DNA from 3 places in the Dysosmobacter sp. Phy genome. Region 1 is predicted to be linked to each of the others. Evidence: predicted binding sites of a transcription regulator. Region 1 holds the regulator's gene; each other region holds the start of a gene.
What was found. Region 1 encodes NrdR, which represses ribonucleotide reductase genes. Its sites were predicted from a motif close to CACNANATNTNGTG; they were not measured.

Region 2: the regulator NrdR is predicted to act here: its motif matches at 2,089-2,102, upstream of ACVDHE_RS01470 (ribonucleoside triphosphate reductase).
Region 3: the regulator NrdR is predicted to act here: its motif matches at 1,587-1,600, upstream of nrdD (anaerobic ribonucleoside-triphosphate reductase).

The regions. Positions count from the first base shown of each region.
Region 1 is NZ_CM136997.1:2,455,766-2,459,032, reverse strand. Features, by position in the region: gene ACVDHE_RS12150 (DUF421 domain-containing protein) at 331-1,011, shown strand; gene ACVDHE_RS12145 (DUF4363 family protein) at 1,008-1,388, shown strand; gene nrdR (transcriptional regulator NrdR) at 1,392-1,850, opposite strand; gene ACVDHE_RS12135 (hypothetical protein) at 2,044-2,568, opposite strand; gene ACVDHE_RS12130 (hypothetical protein) at 2,645-3,154, opposite strand.
Region 2 is NZ_CM136997.1:310,864-314,130, forward strand. Features, by position in the region: gene ACVDHE_RS01455 (DegV family protein) at 1-89, shown strand, start outside; gene ACVDHE_RS01460 (papain-like cysteine protease family protein) at 184-1,014, opposite strand; gene ACVDHE_RS01465 (anaerobic ribonucleoside-triphosphate reductase activating protein) at 1,157-2,053, shown strand; gene ACVDHE_RS01470 (ribonucleoside triphosphate reductase) at 2,202-3,267, shown strand, end outside.
Region 3 is NZ_CM136997.1:3,068,266-3,071,532, forward strand. Features, by position in the region: gene ACVDHE_RS15255 (TIGR01212 family radical SAM protein) at 1-748, opposite strand, end outside; gene ACVDHE_RS15260 (helix-turn-helix domain-containing protein) at 863-1,327, shown strand; gene nrdD (anaerobic ribonucleoside-triphosphate reductase) at 1,670-3,267, shown strand, end outside.

The sequences.
Region 1 (3,267 bases):
CTTCATTTCGCGGGGGCCGGACGCGCAGCCGTCCCTTCCCCTTCCGCGGTCGCGGTCCCTTTGTTGCGCGGTCGCCCGCGTTTTTCCGGACCGTGTCACGCGCCCCGCGGGCGCGGAGGGGCATCCGCCGAGTGGTTCGATACTCCCCTCTCCTCGTCATCCTGTAAAGGTTTTATCCATTACAGGACCAGGCGCTGTTGATGGGCAAGCCCATAGTCCTCCTTTCCTTCTGCGCTTGTGGTGAGATATGAAAACGCCCCTGTGGGGCCGTATCCCCGTATGGAAATTTCCCGCCGGCACATACTATCCGGCAGGAGGTGACCGCCTGTGATGACCGCCTTTGCCCGCTCCTGCATCCTGTACTTTCTCATCATGATCGGCCTGCGGCTCATGGGAAAGCGGCAGATCGGCGAGCTGGAGCCCAGCGAGCTGGTCCTGACCATGATGATCTCGGACCTGGCCACTGTCCCCATGCAGGACTTCGGGATCCCGCTGCTGGCGGGCGTGGTGCCCATTTTGACGCTGCTGTCCCTCTCTCTCCTGTTAAGTCAACTCTCTTTACACCATTTGCGGCTCCGGGCCTTGATCTGCGGAACGCCCGCCATTCTCATCGAAAAGGGCCGCATCTGTCAGTCGGCCATGCGGAAAAACCGCTACACCCTGGACGAGCTCCTGGAGGAGCTGCGGGAGCAGGGATACAGCCGGGTGGCGGACGTGAAATACGCGGTGCTGGAAAACTCCGGCCAGCTGTCGGTCTTTCCCTGGACGGCCCAGCAGCCCCCCACCGCTCAGCAGCTGGGGCTGGACCTCAAGGACGACGTAACGCTGCCCACGGTGCTCATCAACGACGGCCGGCTCCTCCGGCAGAACCTCGCTGCCTGCGGCCGGGACGAGCAGTGGCTGAAAAAGCAGCTGTCCCGGGAAAAGGCCGCCTCCCCCCGGGAGGTGTTCCTGATGACCCTGGACGAGGACGGCACTGTATTCTGCGTGAAAAAGGAGCCGACGCCATGAAAGCCTACCTCAAGCCTCTGGCGGTGCTGGCGGCCATCCTGGCCTTCGCCCTCTGGAACGGCGCCGCCATGACCGCCCACACGGACCGCTGGCGCGCCCAGGTGGAGCAGGCCGACGCCCTGGCTCAGGCGGAGGATTGGAGCCGGGCCGTGGAGATCCTGGCGGACAGCTACGCCGACTGGTCCGGCAAGCAGACCTACCTCCACATCGTCACGGAGCACGACGCCGTGGACGACGCCGAGGCCATGTACCGGCGGGCCCTGGCCTTTGCCGCCACCCGGGAACTGACGGAGTTCCGGGCGGAGCTGGCGGACCTGCGGGATCAGCTGCGCCTGCTGGCGGAGATGGAGCGGCTCAATGTGAAGAACGTCCTGTGACTGTCAGCGGTTGTCGGCCAGGAGCTTGTTCAGCTCCGCCATGAAGGTGTCGATGTCCTTGAACTGGCGGTAGACGGAGGCAAAGCGCACATAGGCCACCTGGTCCACGGCCCGCAGCCGCTCCATGACCTTCTCGCCGACGATCTCGGTACTGATCTCCCGGTCCATGGAGTTTTGCAGGTCCTGCTCGATCTCCGCGGCAATTTTCTCCAGCTCCGCCAAGGGGACCGGCCGCTTCTCACAGGCCCGGATCATGCCGCCCAGGACCTTGCGCCGCTCAAAGCTCTGACGGCTGCCGTCCTTCTTCACCACCACCATGGGCAAACTCTCCACCGTCTCATAGGTGGTGAAGCGCTTGCCGCAGGACAGGCACTCCCGCCGGCGGCGGATGCTGCTGTTCTCGTCGGCAGGGCGGGAATCGATGACCTTGCTCTCACTGTATCCGCAATAGGGGCATTTCATGGCTGACCTCCCGATGTTCGCCGGCGGGCGCCGGCGGTCTCGCTCCGGGACGATCCGGAGCGGCCCGGACCAAGCGGCCGCTCCGCCGGTGGGGCGGAACGCAACATATGGTGGCCGCTTCTGCGTTATTATACCACACCTTTTTTTAATATGGTATACATAATTTGCGTCCGGCACATCTTTTTCCTGATTTTCACAGCACCGGCCGCTCCCGGCTGTCAAAGGCATACACCCAGTACCGCTCACCCCGAACCCGGCAGGGCCTGGCGAAGCAGAACAGGCCCGTCAGCGGCACCGGCCGCCGGGGGTCATAGGGCACCGCCAGCAGCAGCGTCTGCCCCTCCCGCCGCCACAGAAGGCCGGGGACCTCCCGCAGTCCGCGGCGCAGCCAGGGGGAGCGGAACAGCGCCTCGGCCTCCGCGGGAGCCCAGTCCCCCGCCGCCTCCTCCGGCGGCGAGGCGGGCCGCACCTCTCCCCGCAGCAGCCGCCCCGCCGGGGCGGTCATCCGGTGGGAAAAGCGCCGCCGCAGCACCGCCGCGTCCCCCTGGGGCTCCAGGACCCCCAGCCGCAGCTCTCCCCGGTCCCCTACGGCCCAGGCGCACCAAAGTCCCTCCCCCGGCAGGGCGCAGCGGACGGAAAAGCAGGTGTACAGCGCCTCCCGCTCCGCCGTCAGCTCGCCCACGGACCGCTCCTTCCACAACAGCGGAAACTTGTCCATACCCCCGCTCCCTTCCGCGAAAACGCCCGTCTGCGCAATCCTATGCGCAGACGGGCGCGGGTATGCCCACACGCGGTCAGGCGATGGTATAGCTTCCCCGGACCAGCAGCTTGGTGGTGGCGGCGGTGGCCTTGACGCCCCGTCCCTCCACGGTCATCATATACAGGTGGTTCTGCACCAGAGCGGCCCCGCCGGCCAGGGTGGTGGCGGCGCTCTCGTCGATCAGGCCCGGGCTGGAGGGGGCCACGCAGGTGGCGGTGCCCACCCGCAGCATCACCTCGCAGCCGATGTCTCCGGTGAGAACCTGGCCGCTGGAGAGGGTCACCACCGTGAAGACGGAGGCCGTGGTGGTGCCGCCGGAGGTAGTCTGGCCGCCCAGCTGCTGGACGATCTGACTGTTGCGCTGGGCGATCTTGGCGTCCACCTTCTCCAGGATCTGTCCCAGGAAGGTGTCGTTGAGGTAGCTGAGGGTCACCAGGGGATCCTGGGAGGACCCGGCCTCCGCCGCCAGGGACACGGTGCAGCTGAGCACCAGGCTCAGCGCCAGCATGGCCGCCATCCGCAGATACCAACGATTTTTCTTCATATGTACCATCCTTTCCGCCCGACGCCGGGCCTGTCCGCCTTTGCGGCAGAAGGCCGCCGCGCCGGGTAGACGCTTATTCTGACGTTCCCCTGAAAAGGGGCCGCCCTTTTCAG
Region 2 (3,267 bases), 1.0 Mb from region 1:
TGTGGGACGGAGAGATGGACGGCACGCTCAGCGTCTACATCGGCGACGGAGTTCTGGGCGCCGCGGTCCAGGTGCTGGAGGACTTCTGAACCGCTCCTTATTTCCGAAAAAACCGCCGCCGGCACAGAGTGTTTTCTGTGCCGGAGGCGGTCTCTTTTTTGGCGCTCGTCTCCGATCCGGCGGTTACGCCGCGGGACTGGCTACCAGGAACAGCATGTCGCTGCCGCCCTCCTCCTCGGGGAAAGCGCCGTACATGGTAAAGTTGTACATCAGCCGCTCCGCGGGGTAGAAGCCGTAGCCGTCCTGATTGTGGTCGGTGGTGTCATAGGGATCGGCCACGATGAACACATCGTCCTGCTGCGTCTCGGTGCCCATGGTGTCGTAGCCAATGATGATCTGCCAGTGTCCGCCCCAGTCGTTCCAGGCGATCATGACCGGCTTGCCTTCCGCCAGCCAGCCCTGGATGTCCTCCATCCAGATGCCGTCGGGATAGTCGTAAGTGGTGATCATATCAAAACCGCCCACGCCCTCGAAGATGTCCATGGCCTGCTTTAATGTGGTGCCGGGATAGCCCTCCAGCTCCGTGCCGTCCAGGGAATGGCGCAGGGCGGCCAGGCTCTCCTCGTTCCACTCGCCCAGCCGGTCATACCACTCCAGCACCATCAGGGCGGAGGTGACACCGCAGGACCACTCGCTGGTCTGCTGCTGGGTCTTGAAATGAGACAGAACGGTCAGGGTATCCGTGGATTCCATGTTGTACACGTCGGGATGGGCAAAGTAGGGAGAGTCGGTATGGTCGCCGGCGCGCTCCACGCTGTCCGCCCCGTCCTCTTCGGACAGATCGATGGCGTAGGGGATCTTCATTTCATCGGTGAAATTCCCAGTGCTCTGGGTCTGTGCGGCATCGGCCGCAGTGGTGTCCTCGGCATTGTCAGCCGGTGTGTCAGTGGCGCAGCCGGAGAGAATTCCGGTCAGCATCAGCAGGGTCAGCGCCAGGGTGACTGTTTTTTTCATTTTCGATCTCCTTTTCGGGGTGTTCCCCCGTCCGATTTTACGCGTCCCGGCGGGGCGCGCATTGGTTTTATTATAAGAACACGCTCCCCCCTGTTCAAGATGGGGAAGCGCCGGTTTTTTGCCGGCAAAAGGAGGAAAAATCATGCAGATTGCAACATACCCGGCACCTGCCTGCGGCGGCCACTCCGCCGCCATCCGGGAGGCGCTCCTCCCGCGGCGGGCCTCTTTATTTGGCTTTTGTTGCAACCACCACTTCCTATTGTGTTTTTTAAAGTTTACAATAACAACATCTTGTAATCTGGAGCAGGTCAAGGAGGAGAGGAACGTGCGGATCTGCGGACTGCAAAAACTATCCATGGTGGACTATCCGGGAAAGCTGGCAGCCACGGTGTTCACCGGCGGCTGTAATCTGCGGTGCCCATTCTGTCACAATGCCCTGCTGGTAACGCGGCTGGCAGAGAGCCCTGCTCTGACGGAGCAGGACGTGCTGAACTTTCTGAGCACGCGCCGGGGGCTTCTGGACGGGGTGGTCCTCTCCGGCGGGGAGCCGCTGCTGCACCCCGGCGCAGCGGATTTTCTGGCGGCAGTGCGGGACATGGGCTTCGCCGTGAAGCTGGACACCAACGGCTTCTATCCCCAGGCCCTGAAGGAGATCCTGGACCGGGGGCTGGCAGACTATGTGGCTATGGACATCAAGAACTGCCCGGCGCGATACGGCGAGACCTGCGGCGTGCCGGGGCTGGACGCCGGCCCGGTGGAGGAGAGCCTGAGGCTGCTCATCGGCAGCGGCGTGGACTTCGAGCTGCGCACCACACTGGTGCGGGAGCTCCACACGGCGGAGGACCTGGCCGCCATGGGCCGCTGGGTGGCAGGCTTTTTCCCGGAGGGTCGGACGCCCCGGTTCTTCCTTCAGAAATTCGTGGATTCCGGCAATCTGATCGCCGGCGGCTGTCATGGGTTCAGCGATGTCGAAATGGCGGCTCTTTCTGAGATCCTCCGTCCCTTCCTGCCCCGGGCGGAGCTGCGGGGCGTGGAGTGACTCTGGTTTCCTTTGTGGATTCCTACGAAAGACATCACAAGATATTGTGGTTTCCTCCATTGACTTTACCACAGCGTGTGGTACAATGGATTTCGCGGGGCGCACGGCTCCGCAGGTGTGTAATTCAAAGAGAAAGCAGGGGACCTTCATGTATCAAGTTGTGAAAAGAGACGGTCAGGTCGCGGAATTCAATCTCGCCAAGATCAGCGCGGCCATTACCAAGGCTTTTGAGGCCACTCATAAGGAATATAACCCGGACATCATCGACCTGCTGGCCCTCCGGGTGACTGCGGACTATCAGGACAAGATCCATGACGGCAAGGTCTCTGTGGAACAGATCCAGGACAGCGTGGAGGATGTGCTCAGCCAGGCCGGCTATGCCGATGTGGCCAAGGCCTACATCCTCTACCGCAAGCAGCGGGAGAAGATCCGCAACCTCAACTCCACCATGCTGGACTACAAGGAGCTGGTGGACAACTATGTGAAGATCAACGACTGGCGCGTGAAGGAGAACTCCACCGTCACCTACTCCGTGGGCGGCCTGATCCTCTCCAACTCCGGCGCCATCACCGCCAACTACTGGCTCAGCGAGATTTACGATGAGGAGATCGCCAGAGCCCACAAGGACGGCGATATCCACCTCCACGACCTCTCCATGCTCACCGGCTACTGCGCCGGCTGGAGCCTCAAGCAGCTGATCCAGCAGGGCCTGGGCATCCCCGGCAAGATCAACTCCACCCCTGCCAGCCACCTGTCCACCCTGTGCAACCAGATGGTGAACTTCTTAGGGATCATGCAGAACGAGTGGGCCGGCGCCCAGGCGTTCAGCTCCTTTGACACGTACCTTGCTCCCTTCGTCAAGGTGGACAACCTCTCCCAGAAGGAAGTCAAGCAGTGCATCCAGTCCTTCGTCTTCGGCGTGAACACCCCCTCCCGCTGGGGCACCCAGGCGCCCTTCTCCAACATCACCCTGGACTGGACCGTCCCCAAGGATCTGGAGAACCTGCCGGCCATCGTGGGCGGCAAGGAGCAGGACTTCACCTACGGTGACTGCAAAAAAGAGATGGACATGGTCAACAAGGCCTTCATCGAGATCATGACCGAGGGCGACGCCGATGGCCGGGGCTTCCAGTATCCCATCCCCACCTACTCCATCACCAAGGACTTCGACTGGTCCGACACTGAAAATAACCGGCTCCTCTTTGAGATGACCG
Region 3 (3,267 bases), 610 kb from region 1:
GGGGGATGCTCCGCAGGCACGCTTCCAGGGCCGCGATATAGGCCTCCAAATCCAGGCAGGCAACTCGCCCTGCCGCCCAGTCCGCGGCCAGGTCCGTGCCCCGCAGCACATGCAGCAGGTGGAACTTGATACCATCGGCCCCTGATGCGCCAATGTACCGGGCGGTGGCGGCCATCATCTCCTCCGTCTCCCCCGGCAGGCCCAGGATCTGATGGACCACCACGGTGATCCCCGCCGCCTTCAATTCCCGGACTGCCCGGTCGAACACCGGCAGGTCGTAGCCCCGGCGGATGTAGGCGGCGCTTTGTGGGTGGATGGTCTGGAGGCCCAGCTCCACCCAAACGGGCTTGATCCGGTTCAGCTCCCGCAGCAGCTCCAGCACCTCCGGCGGCAGGCAGTCCGGTCTTGTGGCGATGGACAGCGCCACGATATCCTCCGGCGCCATGGCGGCGGTGTACAGCCCCCGCAGCCGCTCCGCCGGAGCATAGGTGTTGGTGAAGGACTGGAAGTAGGCAATAAAAAGGGAGGCCTTCCCCGCCTTGGCCGCCACCCGGCGGCGGGCCGCCGTCAGCTGAGCCGGGATGTCCCCGGTCTCGGCGAAAGCGCCTGCGCCGTCGCAGAAGATACAGCCCCGGGTATCCAGCGTCCCGTCCCGGTTGGGGCAGGAGCAGCCGGAGGAGAGGGCCAGCTTATAGACCTTGCGGCCGTACCGGCGCCGCAGATCCTCGTTGAGACTGTTCCAGTACATGGTCGGTGCCTCCCGGCGGAAAATTTCGAACTGCCTCTTTTTTGAGGCGGTGCTTTGGCGTATAATGATCCCAGCGCGGCCCCAGGGCCGCATCTATCACAGGAGGTCGATCCTATGGTCACAATGGCACAGCGCATCGAGGCGCTCCGCACCGAAAAGGGCCTGAGCCGGCCGGCGCTCTCCGCCGCGCTGGGCCTGCCCAGAAACGCCACGGAAAAGTTTGAAACCGGCCGTCAGACGCCCACACAGGACCAGCAGCAGAAGCTGGCGTCCTTTTTCGGCGTGTCGGTCTTTTATCTCAGAGGGGAGAGCGACGACCGCACCCAGATGGAAAACTGGCTCAATAACTCCTTCTCCGACGAGCCGGCCCAGCCGGTCCGCCCCACGCGGCCCGCACCGGAGCGGCCTGTGGTGACCGCCTCCTCCGGCGGCCAGGGCGAGGGGGCCGTGTTCTCGGCGCTGCTGAAGAGCAAGGCCTTCCAGGACATGGTCCATGACGCGGTGGTCCAGGCGCTGCGCTCCCCCGAGGGGCAGTCGCTGATTGCCGCAGCCGTGCGAAAGGAACTGAACCGCCGCTGAGGCCCCGGGCCGGAGGACTGCCGTCCTCCGGCTCCTTTTTTGCCGGACGGACACCCCCTCCCTGTACCCCCATTGTACTCCGCTGCAGCCGGAAAGGAAAGAGGTCCATACCAAAGAAAAGCGGCAGCAAAAACAACGGGGCGTTTCTGTGTAAAATCCCAATGGACATTCGCCGGATCTTTTGGCAAAATAATGCCTTGCGTGCGGTGCTCCACAGCCCGCCCCCATTTTTTTGAATGGTGGCAAATGCCACTGCGGACACCATATCTTGTGCATTATAATGGGAAACACATCAGATATATTGTGCGGCTCGCCGCAGAGAGAATGACGGAGGGAACCAGCATGAAAGTCATCAAGCGCAACGGAACAGAGGTCGTGTTTGATATTGAAAAGATCGTGGCCGCCATTACCAAGGCCAACGAGAGCGTCACGGAGGACGCCCGCATGACCCCCATGCAGATCCGGCGGATCGCAGAGTTCGTGGAACTCAGCTGCCTGAAAATGAACCGCTCTCCCTCCGTGGAGGAGATCCAGGACCTGGTGGAGTACCAGATCATGGCCCACGGCGCCTACGAGGTGGCCAAGAACTACGTCACCTACCGCTATACCCGCTCCCTGGTCCGCCGCAGCAACACCACCGATGAGAAGATCCTCAGCCTCATCGAGTGCTGCAACGAGGAGGCCAAGCAGGAGAACTCCAACAAGAACCCGGTGGTCAACTCCACCCAGCGGGACTACATGGCCGGCGAGGTCTCCCGGGACCTGAGTGAGCGGCTGCTGCTGCCGGCGGACATCGTGGAGGCCCACAAGGAGGGCATCATCCACTTCCACGACTCCGACTATTACGCCCAGCACATGCACAACTGCGACCTGGTGAACCTGGAGGACATGCTGCAAAACGGCACCGTCATCACCGGGACCCTCATCGAGCGGCCTCACAGCTTTTCCACCGCCTGCAACATCGCCACCCAGATCATCGCCCAGGTGGCCTCCAACCAATACGGCGGGCAGTCCATCTCCCTGGCTCATCTGGCTCCCTTCGTGGATGTGAGCCGCCAGAAGATCCGCAAGGTGGTGGAGCAGGAGATGGCCGCCATCGGCGTGGACCCCGGGGAGGACAAGCTCCGGGAGCTGGTGGAGTCCCGGCTGCGGGACGAGGTGCGCCGCGGCGTGCAGACCATCCAGTACCAGGTGCTGACGCTGCTGACCACCAACGGACAGGCACCCTTCGTCACCGTGTTCATGTACCTGGGCGAGGCCAAAAATGACCAGGAGCGAAAGGACCTGGCCCTCATCATCGAGGAGACCCTGGAGCAGCGCTACCAGGGCGTGAAGAACGAGGCCGGCGTGTGGATCACCCCCGCCTTCCCCAAGCTCATCTACGTGCTGGAGGAGGACAACATCACCGAGGACGCCCCCTACTGGTATCTCACCAAGCTGGCCGCCAAGTGCACCGCCCGGCGGATGGTGCCCGACTACATCTCCGCCAAGAAGATGCTGGAGCTCAAGGGCGACGTGTACACCTGCATGGGCTGCCGGTCCTTCCTGACCCCGGACCGCTTCACTGACGCCGGCATCGGCAACATCGCCAACGCCGGCAACTACGAGCCCGGCAAGCACAAGTACTACGGCCGGTTCAACCAGGGCGTGGTGACCATCAACCTGCCCGATGTGGCCCTCAGCTCCGGCGGGGATATGGACAAATTCTGGTCCATCTTCGACGAGCGGCTGGAGCTGTGCCACCGGGCGCTGCTGTGCCGCCACGAGCGGCTCAAGGGGACCCTCTCGGACGTTGCCCCCATTTTGTGGCAGTACGGCGCCTGCGCCCGCCTGAAAAAGGGCGAAACCATCGACGAGCTGCTCTACCACGGCTACTCCACCATCTCCCTGGGTTATGCGGGGCTCTATGAGTGCGTGAAATACATGACCGGCAGGAGCCA